Regions from separate parts of the Aequoribacter fuscus genome, predicted to be linked through region 1. Evidence: predicted binding sites of a transcription regulator. Region 1 holds the regulator's gene; the other holds the start of a gene.

Region 1 (8,939 bases):
AGATTGGGAGGCGCATTACGAAATTTTGCCGGGTAAGGAGAAAGTGGTTAACGAGCTCAAACAGCTCGCAGCAAAAGCTGACACCATTTATTTGGCGACGGACTTGGACCGTGAGGGGGAGGCCATCGCTTGGCACTTGCAAGAGGCCATTGGTGGGGATCCTGAGCGTTACCGCCGCGTGGTATTTAACGAGATCACCAAATCGGCCATTCAAGAAGCGTTTGAACACCCGGGATCCTTAGATATTGCTCGCGTGAACGCTCAGCAAGCTCGCCGATTTTTAGACCGGGTTGTGGGTTACATGGTCTCGCCGCTGCTATGGGCCAAAATAGCGCGTGGCTTGTCGGCAGGTCGAGTGCAGTCTGTGGCGGTGCGGTTGATTGTTGAGCGCGAGCGCGAAATCAGAGCGTTTGTGCCGGAAGAATTTTGGGAGATTCACGCCGATTTGTTGTCATCAGCCGAAGAGCAGACGCGCTTTGAGGTTCGCAAATATCAAGGCGAGGGCTTCCGACCGCGCTCTGAATCAGAGGCGATGGCTGCTGTTGCGACGCTGCAAACAGCTCGTTATGCAGTTAAAGCGCGCGAGAGCAAGCCGACTCGCTCCAAAGCGCCGGCCCCTTTCATCACGTCGACATTGCAGCAAGCGGCGAGTACGCGTTTGGGGTTTTCTGTGAAGAAGACAATGACCTTGGCGCAGCGGTTATACGAAGCCGGGCACATTACCTACATGCGAACCGATTCGACCAACCTCAGCGCAGAGGCGGTCAATGCCTGTAGACGTTATATTGAAACGAATTTTGACGCACCTTATCTGCCCGCAAAGCCTAAAAGTTACAGCGCACGCGAGGATGCTCAAGAAGCGCACGAAGCTATCCGACCCTCGGATGTCTTTGTCCAGCAGACACAGCTCAGTGCAATGGAGCGCGATGCACAGCGACTCTACGATTTGATCTGGCGCCAATTTGTGGCTTGCCAGATGCCGGCGGCGGAATATCTCTCGACAACCTTGACGGTCGAAGCCGCGGGCTTTGAATTGAACGCAAAAGGGCGTGTGGTGGTTTTTGATGGTTACACCAAGGTGCTGCCGCCGGCTGCCAAGAAAGGTCAAGAAGATGTCGTGTTACCCGATTTAAAAGTCAACGATTCGCTCAGTCTGGCCAAGCTGGATCCTTCGCAGCATTTCACCAAACCAACGCCGCGTTACGGCGAGGCCAGTTTAGTGCGAGAACTGGAAAAACGCGGCATAGGTCGCCCCTCGACCTATGCCTCTATTATCTCGACGATTCAGGATCGAGGGTACGTTAAGCTCGAGAACAAGCGGTTCTACGCAGAAAAGATGGGCGATATTGTCACACAACGTCTGCAAAGCAGCTTTGACGATTTGCTGGACTACGGGTTCACCGCGGCAATGGAAGAGCGTTTGGATGACGTGGCCAAAGGCGAGTTAGATTGGCGGGCATTGTTAGACCAGTTTTACGCGGACTTTAGCGATCGTTTGGAACAAGCCGGCGCGCCTGACCCCGACGGCATGCAGGCGAATGCGCCCACCATGACTGACATTCCCTGTGAGCAATGCGGCCGGCCTATGCAAATTCGCACGGCGGCTACCGGTGTGTTCCTGGGGTGCTCGGGGTATGCTCTGCCGCCCAAAGAGCGGTGTAAGCAGACCATTAATTTGGTGCCAGGCGACGAGGCCATCAGTGCCGATGCCGACGATGAAGCAGAGTCTCGCTTACTGATCAGCAAGCGGCGGTGCCAGTTGTGCAATGCCGCAATGGACAGCTACTTGATCGATGAAAAACGGAAACTCCACGTTTGCGGTAACAACCCTGATTGCTCGGGCTTCGAGGTAGAGCAGGGTCAGTTTAAGATCAAAGGTTACGACGGTCCGGTAATCGAATGCGATAAATGTGGCGCCGATATGCAGCTCAAAACAGGGCGTTTTGGTAAATATTTTGGCTGCAGCAGTGACAGCTGCAAGAACACGCGCAAGCTACTGCGCAGTGGCGAAGTGGCGCCGCCTAAGATTGATCCGGTGCCAATGCCCGAGCTCCAATGTGCCAAAGTAGACGATCACTACGTGCTTCGGGACGGCGCTGCCGGCCTGTTCTTAGCCGCTTCTCAGTTCCCTAAAAACCGCGAGACGCGGGCGCCACTCGTGAGTGAGCTAAAGCCCCATCGCGAAGAAATAGCCGCTAAATATCATTATTTGCTGGACGGGCCGGAGCATGACGATGAGGGCAACCAAGCGCAAATACGGTATAGCCGAAAAACCAAAGAGCAGTACTTGATGACCGAAGTCAATGGTAAGGCGACGGGTTGGCGTGCCCATTTCGAAGGGGGCCGCTGGGTCGAGAGTTTGGGTAAAAAATAAACGCATGAGTAGCTGTAGAGGCTTAGTAAACCACAGTCTGTATTGCGCGAGGGTGCTGTTGGAGGCGTGGCAGCGCGATCGCGAGGCTCAGCATTTGGGTGCAAGCGTCTTGCAGGATGCGTATCAGCCCGCGCTTAAATACCATCTTGGTCGCGCATACGGTTATCTCCTGCTTGAAGGTGCGGGTCATGCCGATGCGCCGAAAGACGCGCCCGTTTCGATCGCTGAGCTTCCAGAGCCCGCGAAAGGCAAGGTGCTACCTCAGACCGTCCAGGCGATGGCGCGCGAAGAATCGGGTATTTTGCAGCCCCTGTATGCGAATTTAGGAGCTCAAAACTTGGGCGGTGTGCGCAGCAGCTTGAACTTGGCCGCTCAGTCTCAGGGCCCTGATCATCGTGATTGGCATGGCGTGTATACTTTTTTGCAAAGCTCTGCCAGTGCCATTCGTGATGTCCTCGATGAATGCTAGCTGGGTTTGAGTTTGGCGCCCGGGGCTCCCCCCTGTTACACTAGGCGCGCAACTAAATCGAGGATCTGTTTTGCCATCGTCTTTTCTGGAAATTGCTGAACTTGCCAACGGCGACATCGTATTACAACGTGCCGATGAATCGGGTAAGTCAGAGCCCCTTGTTACGATTACCTTTTCCGACGAGAGCGCGGCCTACATGAATGACCAAACGCTTGAAGTCGCCAAGGTGATGATCCAAGCAGGTATTCAAGCTGTCGCAGCCATATCGGAACAAGTCGAGGCGGAAGAGGCTGCAGCCTCTGCCCCCCGAGTTATTCATTAGCGTCGAAGTACCCCAACACTCAAGCCTTCGATCGCAAAGGCTTGATCGCGCAGGTCAACAACAATGGGCTCGTAGGCTGGGTTTTCGGCGATGAGCCTCACGGTGTGTCCGCCCGCGGGTTTATCTAGGCGTTTTACTGTTACTTCGTCTTCAATACGGGCAACAACAATTTGCCCGTTGCGCACATCGCTGGTGCGTTTGACCGCCAAAAAATCACCGTCAAGAATGCCTACGTTGATCATAGAATCGCCGCGAACTTTCAAGAAATAGTCTGCGGGCGGATAGAAAAAATCGGGTGGAATGCTGATGTGCTCCTCGATATGTTCTTCGGCCAGAATCGGGCTGCCTGCGGCAACGCGCCCAATGACCGGTAGCCCAAAGGTCGCCTCTGGAAGCTTAATGCCGCGCGATGCGCCTGGGATCATCTCGATGGCGCCTTTACGCGCCAGGGCCTTCAGGTGATCTTCAGCGGCGTTGGCTGATTTAAAGCCCAAGGAGCGCGCAATGTCGGCTCGCGTAGGAGGCATGCCAGTGCTTTGCATGTGGCCTTTAATAAAATCGAGGACTTGCTGCTGGCGCTGGGTGAGCTTGATCATAACGACCCCTGTGTATTTTTCCAGTAACTGGTATTATATACAGCTGTGGGCGTGACGCAACTCATTGTATACACTAGGCGTTGAATCAGGGTGAGGATCAGATGTTGAGTTATCTAGAAACATTGCAGTCATGGACCGCGCAGCACGCATGGGCAGAGGCGGCGCTGTTCGCAATATTGGCCTTGTTGGGGTATCTGATTCTGAGCGTGGTCCTGGGGCGACTCGCTGCTACTTCGCAGGCGACCCGCCTGGGGTGGGATGACGTTATCGTCAATGCGATCAGTCCACCGGTGCGTGTTGCCTACCTTGGGCTCGTGGTGTTTTTTGCGTGGCAATGGGTGCCCAAACAGTGGTTGCCTTTTGCGCAAGAGTGGCTTGCCTGGTCGCCGCAATTGGCCTTGATTTTGATTATTGCGTGGGCTTTGCACCGCTTGATTGTGGGTGTAGAGGCAGAATATGTCCGGGTAAAAGCAGAGGCTTTGGATTCAACCTCGGTGGCAACCATTCATGCGATTGCCAAGCTGACGCGTGTGACTCTGTGGATTTTAGTCGCGTTGACCGCACTGCAAGCGCTTGGCGTTAGTGTATCTGGTTTACTGGCGTTTGGTGGTATTGGCGGTATCGCCGTCGGTTTTGCCGCAAAAGATCTGCTGGCGAACTTCTTTGGGGGTATGAGTATTTACCTTGATCGGCCGTTCGCGCCGGGTGATTGGATTCGCTCTCCAGATCGCGAGATTGAGGGTACGGTAGAGGATATTGGTTGGCGTCTAACGCGCATTCGGACCTTTGATCAACGACCTTTGTACATTCCCAACTCGGTTTTCAGTCAAATAGCGGTTGAAAACCCATCGAGGATGTTTAATCGCCGCATTTACGAGACGATCGGTGTTCGTTACCAAGATTCCAGCGTGGTGCGTGATATTGTGAATCAGGTGCGTACGATGTTGCAAAATCATCCCGATATCGATACCAACAAGACCCTGATTGTAAATTTCAACCACTTTGGTGCATCGTCCTTGGATTTCTTCATCTACACGTTCACGAAAACCGTGAATTGGGTCGAATACCACGGTGTCAAAGAAGATGTGTTGTTAAAAGTGTTGGATATTGTTCACGCGGCAGGCGCCGATGTGGCCTTCCCCACACAAACCCTACACGTCGACTCTATCGCTGGTCTTGAGCCACTTGTTCGGCCAGAACCCAGCGCTTGAAATCTACGAGGTTCTCGTCCTCGATCCGAGTGATGCTGATAATCAAAGCCATTGCCGGGTGGTCAATGTAGTGGATTTCCCCGCTTCGCATGCGTCGAGTTTGCTGTAAAGCAATCGCGTGGCGAAACGGGTAGGGGGTTTCGTCGTCGGCGAGGCTATTGGGTAAGTTGGAATCCGGACGGTTGCGCTCTACGTAGCGGAATTTCTGGCCTATGCCCGCTTCTAGCAGCCAGTCAGGCCTGCCCATTGGGGTAATTTCTTGTAGCTCGCTGTCCGTGGTTGCGATTCGTTGGCCGCCGACCGGTAAGCCGCGATGTTGAATGGGATTGGCCGGTTGAGGGGGGGCGGGCATCTGCCATTCGGGTAAGTAGTGTCCGTCCGTGTTCAGCCACAGATTGGTTTTGATATGCAGGTAGCGCGACACATAGACGGTGATATCGCCCTGTAGTTCGGGCCAAGCTTGACCTTGCGAGGCGGAGTCTATGCGAACGGGTAGTGTTTTGGTCTCATCTTGCAGTTGTTCGGCCCAGCGTAAATAGTGACGAACCTCATAGTCGTCGCTGTTTTCCAATTGTTGCTTAGCGCGCGCCAATTCTGGGGTGAGCGTTCGAGTATCCTGGCCTAGCCAGACATGTGTAACCGCCAGGGGTGTCGTTGCATCGACCGGCGCTTCGCTACTGATCATAGCGTCAAGGCGATTTGGGTTGTCTCTGGGTATAACGAACATGCGCTCACTGGAAAACGAGCTGTACCCCAAGCGGTAATCTAAGCGATTGGTTTCACTCTGCAGTGCTGGGTCGTATAAATCGCTTGGGCGGTACTGAAACAGTGATTCATCTATCCCAGGCCACGGCGAATTGGTGGGCGATGACCAGTCGATTTCAAAGGTCCCTGCTGGTGTCTGTGTCGTTTCGACTTGGTAAACGGTCTGCAGTTCTTTGCTGACGTCTTCTGAGGGTTGAAGGCGCCAGCGCTCGGCGGCCACCAAGTTGGGTTTGAGCGGCCATGCTTCGCCGCTCAAGGCGTTGGGGTTGTTCGAGGTCAGAACCAGAATCTCAATTTGGAACCAGGTTTTTTCGGGCTCGGCATCGTCTTGTGCGGTGACCCCGGAGGCGCTGATGGCAAAGCCCAACGCGGCCCAGACGGGCAGCAAGGCGCGTAAAATCGTAGCCCTTTTACAGGGCCGGTGAGGTAGCATCATGCCTAGGCTGCGGCTCGCGTTTGGGTCAGCTGTTTGCATAGCGTAATAATAAAGTCTGCGCGGTCTCTTGGCGATGTTAATTCGCACTGGAACTTCAATTTATTGGCGCCCGCGAGCTGATAGCGTTTAGGGTCTTTTTGCACCATCGTCACAAGATTGAGTGGGTCCACTTTGGTGTTGTCCATAAACTGCAAACTGCCGCTGGTTTCCCCAACGTCAACGCTGCTAATACCCGCTTGCTCGGCTTCGATCCGAACCTCGGCACTGATGAAGAGTGTTTTGACCGGTTCGGGCAGTAATCCAAAGCGGTCGATCATTTCAACTTGCAAATCACGCAATTGTTGCTGTGTTTGAGCAGCACCTACACGTCGATAGAGAACAAGGCGTGTATTGATATCGGGCAGATAGTCTTCGGGTATGAGCGCCGAGCTGTGGAGATTGACCTCGGACCCTTGTTCAAGCGGGGTGTCGACGTTCGGGAGTTCGCCGCGTTTGAGTGCAGCGACGGCGCGCTCTAGCATTTTTAGATACAGAGAGAAGCCCACACTGTGTATTTGTCCGGACTGATCGTCGCCCAATAATTCGCCGGCGCCACGGATTTCAAGATCTTGCGTTGCCAGTAAATAGCCTGCGCCCAAGTCGCCAGCAGCCTCGATGGCTTCAAGACGTTTTTCGGCGTCTTTGGTCAACCCTGAGCGAGGCGGGCACAATAGGTAAGCATAGGCTTGGTGATGCGATCGTCCGACGCGGCCACGCAGCTGGTGTAACTGCGCCAAGCCCAATCGATCCGCGCGATCCATAATAATCGTGTTGGCGTTGGGGACGTCGATGCCAGTCTCGATAATGGTCGTGCACACCAGAATGTGAAAACGCTGGTGATAAAAGTCCGACATGATGCGCTCAAGTTCCGTCTCGTGCTGCTGGCCATGTGCGACAGCAACCTTCAGGTCGGGTACCATGGCTTGCAGTTTGCGGGCCGTCTCTTCGATCGTTTTGACCTCGTTATGCAGGTAATACACCTGGCCGCCACGCAAGGTTTCACGCAGGATGGCCTCTTTGATCATGCTGGTGTTGTGCTCGCGCACGAAGGTTTTAATCGACAAGCGCTTGGCGGGGGGCGTGGCAATGACCGATAAGTCGCGCATGCCACCTAGAGCCATGTTTAGCGTTCTTGGGATAGGAGTGGCCGTCAGAGTCAGAATGTCGACCTCTGTTCGAAGTGCTTTTAATGTCTCTTTTTGCTTCACGCCGAATCGGTGCTCTTCGTCAATAATCAGAAGACCGAGGTCTGCGAACTTCACGTCGGGCGACAGTAATTTATGCGTGCCTACCAAAATGTCGATTTTGCCGGACGCGAGGTCCGCCATGATGGCTTTGTTTTGACTGGCGCTATTGAAGCGTGAGACCACCGCGACTTTGACATCCCAACCGGCAAAACGGTCGCAAAACGAATGGTAGTGCTGCTGTGCAAGCAAGGTCGTCGGCACAAGCACAGCAACTTGCTTGCTGTTGTGGCTCGCGATAAACGCCGCTCGCATTGCCACCTCGGTTTTGCCGAAGCCCACGTCGCCGCAGACCAGTCGGTCCATGACTTTTTGTGCGCACATGTCGTTTCGAACCGCCTCAATAGCCAGCGCTTGGTCTGGTGTTTCTTCAAAGGGGAAGCCAGAGCAGAAGCGTTCGTAGTCTAGGGGGTCAAGCTCATGCGCGAACCCCTTGCGGGCCTCGCGTCTTGCGTAGACTTCAAGCAATTGAGCTGCGACGTCAGAGGCGCGCTCACTGGCTTTTTTACGGGCTTTTTCCCATTGATCGGAACCCAGCCTGTGAAGGGGTGCTGAGTCACCGTCGGCACCTGCGTAGCGTGAGATTAGGTGGAGCGAGGCAACCGGAACATAGAGTTTTGCGCCCTCGGCGTAAATTAAGGTAATGAATTCGTTGGTCTCGCCGGCTACTGATAGCGTTTGCAGGCCTTCGTAGCGCCCGACGCCATGTTCCAAGTGTACTACGGGTGTACCTTCATGGAGCTCGTTAATATGACGAAAGGCCTCGTCGGTGCTGTGTTGCGTATCGCTGCGACGTCGGCGTTGCGCCACCTTTTGCCCATACAGCTGGGCTTCAGCGACTAAACAGGGCGCATCGGGGCCAAAATACATGCCGCGATCGATTGGGGCCGTGGCAATACCCAGTGTGACCGGGTTTGCCTCAAAACTCTGCCAGTCTTCAAAGTACTCTGCTTGGAGTCCAATTCGCTGCAGTGCATCGATGAGCGCTTCTCGTCTGCCTGCCGTTTCTGCCACCAGTAAGGTGCCGGCGCAATGTGTCTCAATCCAGCGCTTTAACGGTTCGACGGGTGAGGTGCTGGCCTCGGAGATGAAGCTGGGCAAAGGTTTTGAGTCGGTGTTGAAGTGCACCGGTGCGTCGGGGTTGCGTCTGAGTTCGAGGGTCGCAAAGCGCTTAATCTGACCATAGAATTCATCCACCGGTAGAATAATCCTTTGCGGCGGCAGTAAGGGTCGACGCGGATCGATGCCGTATTCTTCGTGGCGCTCCACAACATCTTGCCAGAATCGTTGACTCGATTGGTGGTGGTCCCCGACGGTCACCAATGCTGTGCCCTCGGGCAAGAAGTCAAATAAGCTGGCAGTTTGTTTGAAAAACAGTGGTAAAAAATACTCGGTGCCACCCGGTACTCGCCCGGCGAGTACCTCTCGATAAATAGGACACGCGTCGTGGTCGACGTCGAAGGCCTCGTACCAGTTCATCATA
Region 2 (6,377 bases), 1.1 Mb from region 1:
ATGACCCGGTCTAGGGCTTCGGGCTCGCCGGTATGCGCCTGTATAGCCAGCGCTCGTCGGCCTTTTGCTCTGATTTGCTCGGCCACTGCTTCGCAATTTTCCAGTTTGCGGCTCGCGATAATGATGTCAGCACCGGCATCAGCAAGCCCCAGACTCATGGCTTTGCCTAAGCCTCTGCCTCCGCCGGTAATTAGCGCCACTTTGCCGCTTAAATCGATGGTATGCATGTTATCTCCTCATCACTTTGACGGGTGTGTATCCGCCCTTAATTATTTTTAATATATGCAATATATTATTTTTTGCAGTCCATATAGACGGCCAGAAGAGAGGCGGGTTTGTCGCTGTCATTGTAGCCGTGGTGCACGACATGCATGGCTTCCATGAAGGTGTCGCCGGCTGTGTAGGTGTTAATACCATAGCCCTCGTAGTCTACTTTTATGGTGCCCGATAATATTTGCGCGTAAAGCGGTGTGACGTGGGTGTGTTTGGCGCCTGTTTGCCCGGGTGCCATGGTAATAATGTCGGAATGAATGCGCGGATTGCAGCTCTGTTCGGGGTAGTCGATTGCGTTACCTAAGATGTCAGTGTGAGTATCCAATAAATTTTGCGCGGGGTAACCGCCAAGGACTTCGGTCGCTTTTTGCATTGGCGCAGCAAGTGTCAGCGAGCTAGTGCATACAAATAAAAAGGTAGTCAGTAAGCGCATTTTGGTCTCCTAAAAGTGCTCGCTTCAGTTTAGACCCTATTGCTGCCAAAACAAGTCCCTGATGAGTGCAGCGCCAATTTGGTACCGTTAGCGCTGGAGTTTACGGCCGTTTAGGTGAGATCTGAGTGTACTGTTTGATGTTTGCGTTGTAAGACAAAGGCTGCGCCCCAGAGTCCTGCGTAAAGTAAGAGTAAGGCGGCGAGGGCGGGATACGGAGCCTCTAGATTGCTACGAGAGCCTGCGTAGGTTGTGAGTAGCGCATAGGGAATGTGACCCAAGCAGAAAAATAGCATGAATTTGAGTCTAGGCATTTTGGCTGCGCCGGCCAAACAGTAAGTGATTTCTGGCAGCATGGGAGCCGAGCGACTGAGTAGCAGCATGAGCGAGCCATATCTGGAAAAGTCCTCGTGCACCTGTGCTAGTTCACTATCGGATAAACCCAATCTGGAGAGTAGCGGTAACCCCCAGTAGCGGCTCAGTTCGTAGGCCAGCATAGCCGCTACGCTGAGGCCTGCAAACACCGCGGTAAGGCCGAGTTGAAACCTCAGAAAATAACCTGCGAATAGCGCGACCCATACGGTGGGAATCGAAAACAGTAAATCCGCTATTAGCAAAGCAACGATCAAGGCGATTAAAGACTCTGCTGGCTGATGTTGTAGCAGTTCAAACCAGTGCTTGATGTCGCTTAAATCAAACCAGCCCATCAGGCGCGTCAGTAGCAGTAAGCCGATAAAAAATACGACTAAGCGAAGACAGGCTTTAATGATTGGGTGCATTAGTTGGTCATAAGGTAGCTGTTTAACCCATCATAGCAGAGGATGCTAAGTGTGGTGGTATTGTTACCTATAGGCTCTGGCTTTGATCGATAGCGATGCCAGTACATGGGTGTAATCTTCTAAATCGCCCGCGATAATATGGCTAACATTGTCTTTACGCTCGAGCGTACCCTTAACGACCAATAAACGTGCATTCATTAAGGCCTGCCGGCAGCGTTCCTGTAGCTTGGGCCAGACCACAACGTTGTGGTTACCCGTTTCATCTTCTAAGGTTAAGAAGATAACGCCCGATGCTGTGCCCGGTCGCTGTTTGCAGGTGACCAAACCCGCGATGCGCACAAAACGTTGCGACGAGGCGGCAAGCAGTTCACGGTGAGTCGAACAGCGCTTAAAGGGCCATTCTTTTCGCAACAAGGACAGGGGGTGGTCGCGTAGTGTGAGTCCTGTACTTTGATAATCAGCCAGTACGTTTTCGGCAACGCTTGGGGGCTCGATATTGGGGCTTTGATAGTTTTCGGCGTTATCCAAACGGGCCAGTAAGGGGCGATGTTCGGGTAACCCTAAGACCTGCCACTGGGTTTGGTGGCGGTGACCGCTGATGGTCGACAATGCATCAGCGCTACTCAGCGCTTGCAATTCATTGGCGGGTATAGCGGCGCGCTGGCGCAGCTCGTTTAATGCCTTAAAGGGACCATGTTGGCGTCTGCTGTCGACAATGCGTGTTGCAGTAGCCTCACTTAGCCCCTTCACTAAGCGCAGCCCCAAACGAATTGTGTTGGGTTGCTGGCGATAATCTGTGGCAACCAGTTGGTGGTCCCAAAGGCTCTGGTTAATGTCCAGAGGCTCGATGTGAATACCGTGGCGCTGGGCATCTTGTATCAGTTGTGAAGGGCTATAAAAACCCATGGGCTGGCTGTTGAGTATGCCCACATAAAAAGCGCCGGGGTGATGCCGTTTAAGCCACGCTGACGCATAGGCCAGCAGTGCAAAGCTAGCCGAGTGCGACTCTGGAAAACCGTAGCCGCCAAATCCCTTAATCTGGTCGAATAAGCGATTGGCAAAGGCTTCGTCGTAGCCATTAGCGAGCATGCCCTGAATTAACTTGTGCTCGAAAGTCAGTAATTTGCTGTTCTTGCCCCAATTGGTAATGGCGCGGCGGAGTTGATCGGCTTCCCCGCCGCTAAAGCCCGCTGCGACCATGGCTAGCCGAATGACCTGTTCTTGAAAGATGGGGACTCCTAGGGTTCGTTGCAACACCCCTTTAATGGCGTCGTTTGGAAAGCTCACGGGCTCTAAACCTTCCCGCCGACGTAGGTAGGGGTGCACCATTTCACCTTGGATGGGACCTGGGCGGACAATGGCAATTTCGATCACTAGATCGTAAAAGCAGGCAGGCTTTAAACGCGGCAACATCGCCATTTGGGCGCGCGATTCGATTTGGAATACCCCCAAGCTATCGCCCGTTTGCAGCATGCGATAGGTGCTGGCATCTTCTTTAGGGATTTCACGTAAATGCGCGATGGTCGGTTGATAATTCGCGATTAGATCTAAGGATTTGCGGATGGCGGATAACATCCCCAGTGCTAAGACATCGACTTTAAGCAGGCCTAAGGCCTCGATATCGTCCTTGTCCCACTGAATCACCGTGCGGTCGGGCATGCTGGCATTCTCGACCGGCACGAGCTGCGATATGGGGCCTGCGCTAATCACAAAGCCGCCCACGTGCTGTGATAAATGCCTCGGAAACCCAAGAATTTGACTGACCAAGTGCTGAAAATGCATAGCCTGCTGTTCGCTATGCTTAATGCCTTGCTCGTTAAAGCGCTGCTGCAGTTCAGCTCGACGATCCCACCAGGCGATCGATTGGCTGAGCTGCTCAATGAAACTGGCATCAAAACCCATGGCACGGCCTATATCGCGAATAGCACTGCGGGTTCGGTAGGTAATGACCGTGGCTGCAAGAGCCGCTCGACGACGCGAGTATTTTTGGTAGATGTACTGAATCACCTCTTCGCGCCGCTCGTGCTCAAAATCGACGTCAATGTCAGGGGGTTCGTCACGCTCTTGCGAAATGAAGCGTTCGAATAATAAATCGATGTGTTCGGGCGACACCTCGGTAATACCTAGGCAGTAGCACACCACTGAATTGGCGGCCGAACCTCGGCCTTGGCACAAAATGCGGCGCGATTTTGCGAAATTAACGATATCGTAAACGGTTAAAAAATAGTGTTCGTAGCGCAGCTGAGCAATCAGTTCGAGCTCTTTTTCGATGCGTTTTTGAATGGCATCGGGGGTGCCATTGGGCCATCGTTGACGACAGCCTTGCTTCACTTCTTGGCGTAAATACTCACTGGCGGTTTGATCGGTAGGTACAATTTCTTGCGGATACTCATAGCGCAGTTCCCGTAACGAAAACTGGCACTGATCAGCAATCGTCTGGCTTTGCTGGATGAGTTCGTCTGGGTATAAGGCTTTAATGAGTTCTAACGGGCGTAAATGCTGCTGGCTGTTGCCTAAACGCAAGGTCCCTAAACGATCAATCTGAGTGCGGTGATACAGGGCCGTTAGCGCGTCGTGCAAGGCTTTGCGTTTGGGTGAATGCATGCGTACATCGCCACAGGCTACCATGGGGATATTCAGTTCTTGGCTTAAGGCTTCAAAGGTTTGAAACTGTTGCCTGGTCTCGCCCGCTAACAAATGTTTAAACCCCAACCACAGGCGGGTTTTAAAGCGCTTGCTTAGGGTATGACCAAAGGCAACGTGTGAGCGATTAAGCTGCTCAGGTAACCAAATGATTAAGCAGTGCTTTAAATGAAAAATAAGATCGGGTAAGTGCACCTCATATTGACCTTTATTGGCTCTTCGACGTGCTCGACTAATCAAGCCTGAGAGTTCGCTATAAGCGTTTCGGTTGGGCGCTAGGGCGACTAAGCGGACTCCTTCTACAGTGAGAAATTCACTGCCAACAATGAGTTTAATGTCAGAGATCTCGGCTTGTACGTGAGCCTTTACTACGCCTGCAAGCGAACATTCGTCGGTAATAGCGATAGCGCCATAACCTAATTCGGCGGCGCGAGCGACCAGCTCGTCAGGGTGAGACGCACCGCGCAAAAAACTGTAATTACTGGTGCAAACCAGTTCGCAGTAAGGCATGAGAGTTGATTTACAGAGCTTAAAATCTGTATATTTATACAGTATTTTTTGCTTGTCAATCGTGGTCTGATCAGTATGCTGATAGCGTATAGTGACTAAGTTATTTATTGCCGCTGAGTGGCAAGACAGTTCCAAGGCTTGCTCTGCTGGCCCGATCCTTGTATTCGCGTGAGCGTTAATCCAAAACAACAACAAAACTTGGGTGTTTTATGACGAAACCAATTTTGCATCACTACCCCTTATCGCCTTACGCAGAGAAGATCCGTCGAATGCTGGCGTATTGTGAGTGTCCTTACGATTCGGTAGAAACCCCACCTATGCTGCCTCGCAAAGATCTTGACCAGCTAACCGGTGGTTATCGTCGTATTCCTGTGGCGCAGTGGGGGGCTGATATTTACTGCGATACGCGCGCTATTGCTGAGCGAATTGCCACAGACTGTAATAAGCCCGAGCTGGCACCTTCAAAGCAAAGCACGGAGCAGGCGGAGTTTATCGCGCGAGTCGATGGTGATCTGTTTTTCGCTTTGGTAGGTCTAGCTTTTAGCGGTGCATTAAAGCAAAAAATGAAGCAAGAATTCGGTTTGATTCGTTTGCTGCGTTTTGCCTGGGATCGCATGAAGCTAATGAAGGGTGCTAAACCCACGCCCAAAGGTGAGCAAGCAAAAGCCATGGTTCAAGCTCATCTTAACGATATGGAAGCGCGTTTAACCCAATCTTTTGTGTTTGGCGACACGCCAACACTGGCTGATTTTACCGCCTATCATGGTCTTTGGTTTTTGTATGCGGTAGGCGAGCATCCAGGTATCGAGGACTACCCGAATATTCAAGCGTGGATGGCGAAGATAGCAGCGCTTGGGTCAACTCAGGTCAGAGAGATTACCGCGGCCGATAGCCTGCATATTGCGCGAGACGCGGCGCCCCTAGACCACGGTTCGGGTAAGCGGATGGTCAGTATTGTGCCAGACGACTACGGTTTGCTGCCTGTGTCTGGCCAGTTGGTGCGTGAAGACGAGCTGGAGTATGTGATCGCACGTCAAAGCAAAAAAGCCGGCTTGGTTCACGTACACTTCCCTCGTCAAGGTTTTCGGCGCCAATAGGCCGGTTAAGACATGCGCATTGCGGGTTTTGACATGGCCTGGCGTCCCGAGAATAACAACTCGGCGCTGGCTATTGGCGAATTGGTCGGCACCGAGCTCAATGTGCTGTTCTGCCGTGTTGCGACTCAGTCGGTTGAGGCATGGGTTGCGGATATTGTTTCGTCTTCGATTGAGGGGATCGCAATCGACGCCCCTTTAATCATCAACAATCAAGAAGGGCAACGCGGGTGTGAAGCGCAGCTGAATCAGGTCTTTCGGGGCGCAAAAGCGGGTTGTCACCCGTCTAACTTAACCTTGTACCCAAACGCAGCCAGTGTTCGTGCGGCCGAAATGCTTCGCCTGCACGGATTTGAGCATTTGGGCACGAAACACTTTATGCTCGAGTGCTATCCACACCCTTCTATGGTCGAGCTGTTTGGCTGGCGCGAACGTTTGCTGTACAAGCGCGGCTCGGTAGCCGAACGCAAGCAGGGGCAAATCCAGTTAGCTCAGGCGATTCTGTCATTGCAAACAGCCGATGTGTCGCTGGTAATAGAAGACCCTATTTTAAAATCTCTGCAAGCCGATTACATCGAGGACTTACGTGGTGCGGCGGTAAAAGCCAATGAGGATCTGTTAGATGCCTTGGTGTGTTTGTATATTGCC

Evidence for each region. The regulator LexA, encoded in region 1, represses DNA repair genes until DNA is damaged. The targets are predictions, from matches to a motif close to ACTGTNTNTANANACAGT.
Region 2: EYZ66_RS11240 (error-prone DNA polymerase) is a predicted target of LexA. The motif match lies at 4,661-4,678, and genes of this name have one in related genera.

The regions. Positions count from the first base shown of each region.
Region 1 covers NZ_CP036423.1:1,345,676-1,354,614, forward strand. The annotation lists gene topA (type I DNA topoisomerase) at 1-2,374, shown strand, start outside; gene EYZ66_RS06040 (DUF6586 family protein) at 2,379-2,843, shown strand; gene EYZ66_RS06045 (hypothetical protein) at 2,914-3,165, shown strand; gene lexA (transcriptional repressor LexA) at 3,162-3,761, opposite strand; gene EYZ66_RS06055 (mechanosensitive ion channel family protein) at 3,863-4,972, shown strand; gene EYZ66_RS06060 (CsiV family protein) at 4,926-6,173, opposite strand; gene mfd (transcription-repair coupling factor) at 6,176-8,939, opposite strand, start outside.
Region 2 covers NZ_CP036423.1:2,493,621-2,499,997, reverse strand. The annotation lists gene EYZ66_RS11255 (SDR family NAD(P)-dependent oxidoreductase) at 1-227, opposite strand, end outside; gene EYZ66_RS11250 (cupin domain-containing protein) at 293-706, opposite strand; gene EYZ66_RS11245 (TVP38/TMEM64 family protein) at 817-1,482, opposite strand; gene EYZ66_RS11240 (error-prone DNA polymerase) at 1,546-4,635, opposite strand; gene EYZ66_RS11235 (glutathione S-transferase family protein) at 4,845-5,732, shown strand; gene EYZ66_RS11230 (DUF429 domain-containing protein) at 5,766-6,377, shown strand, end outside.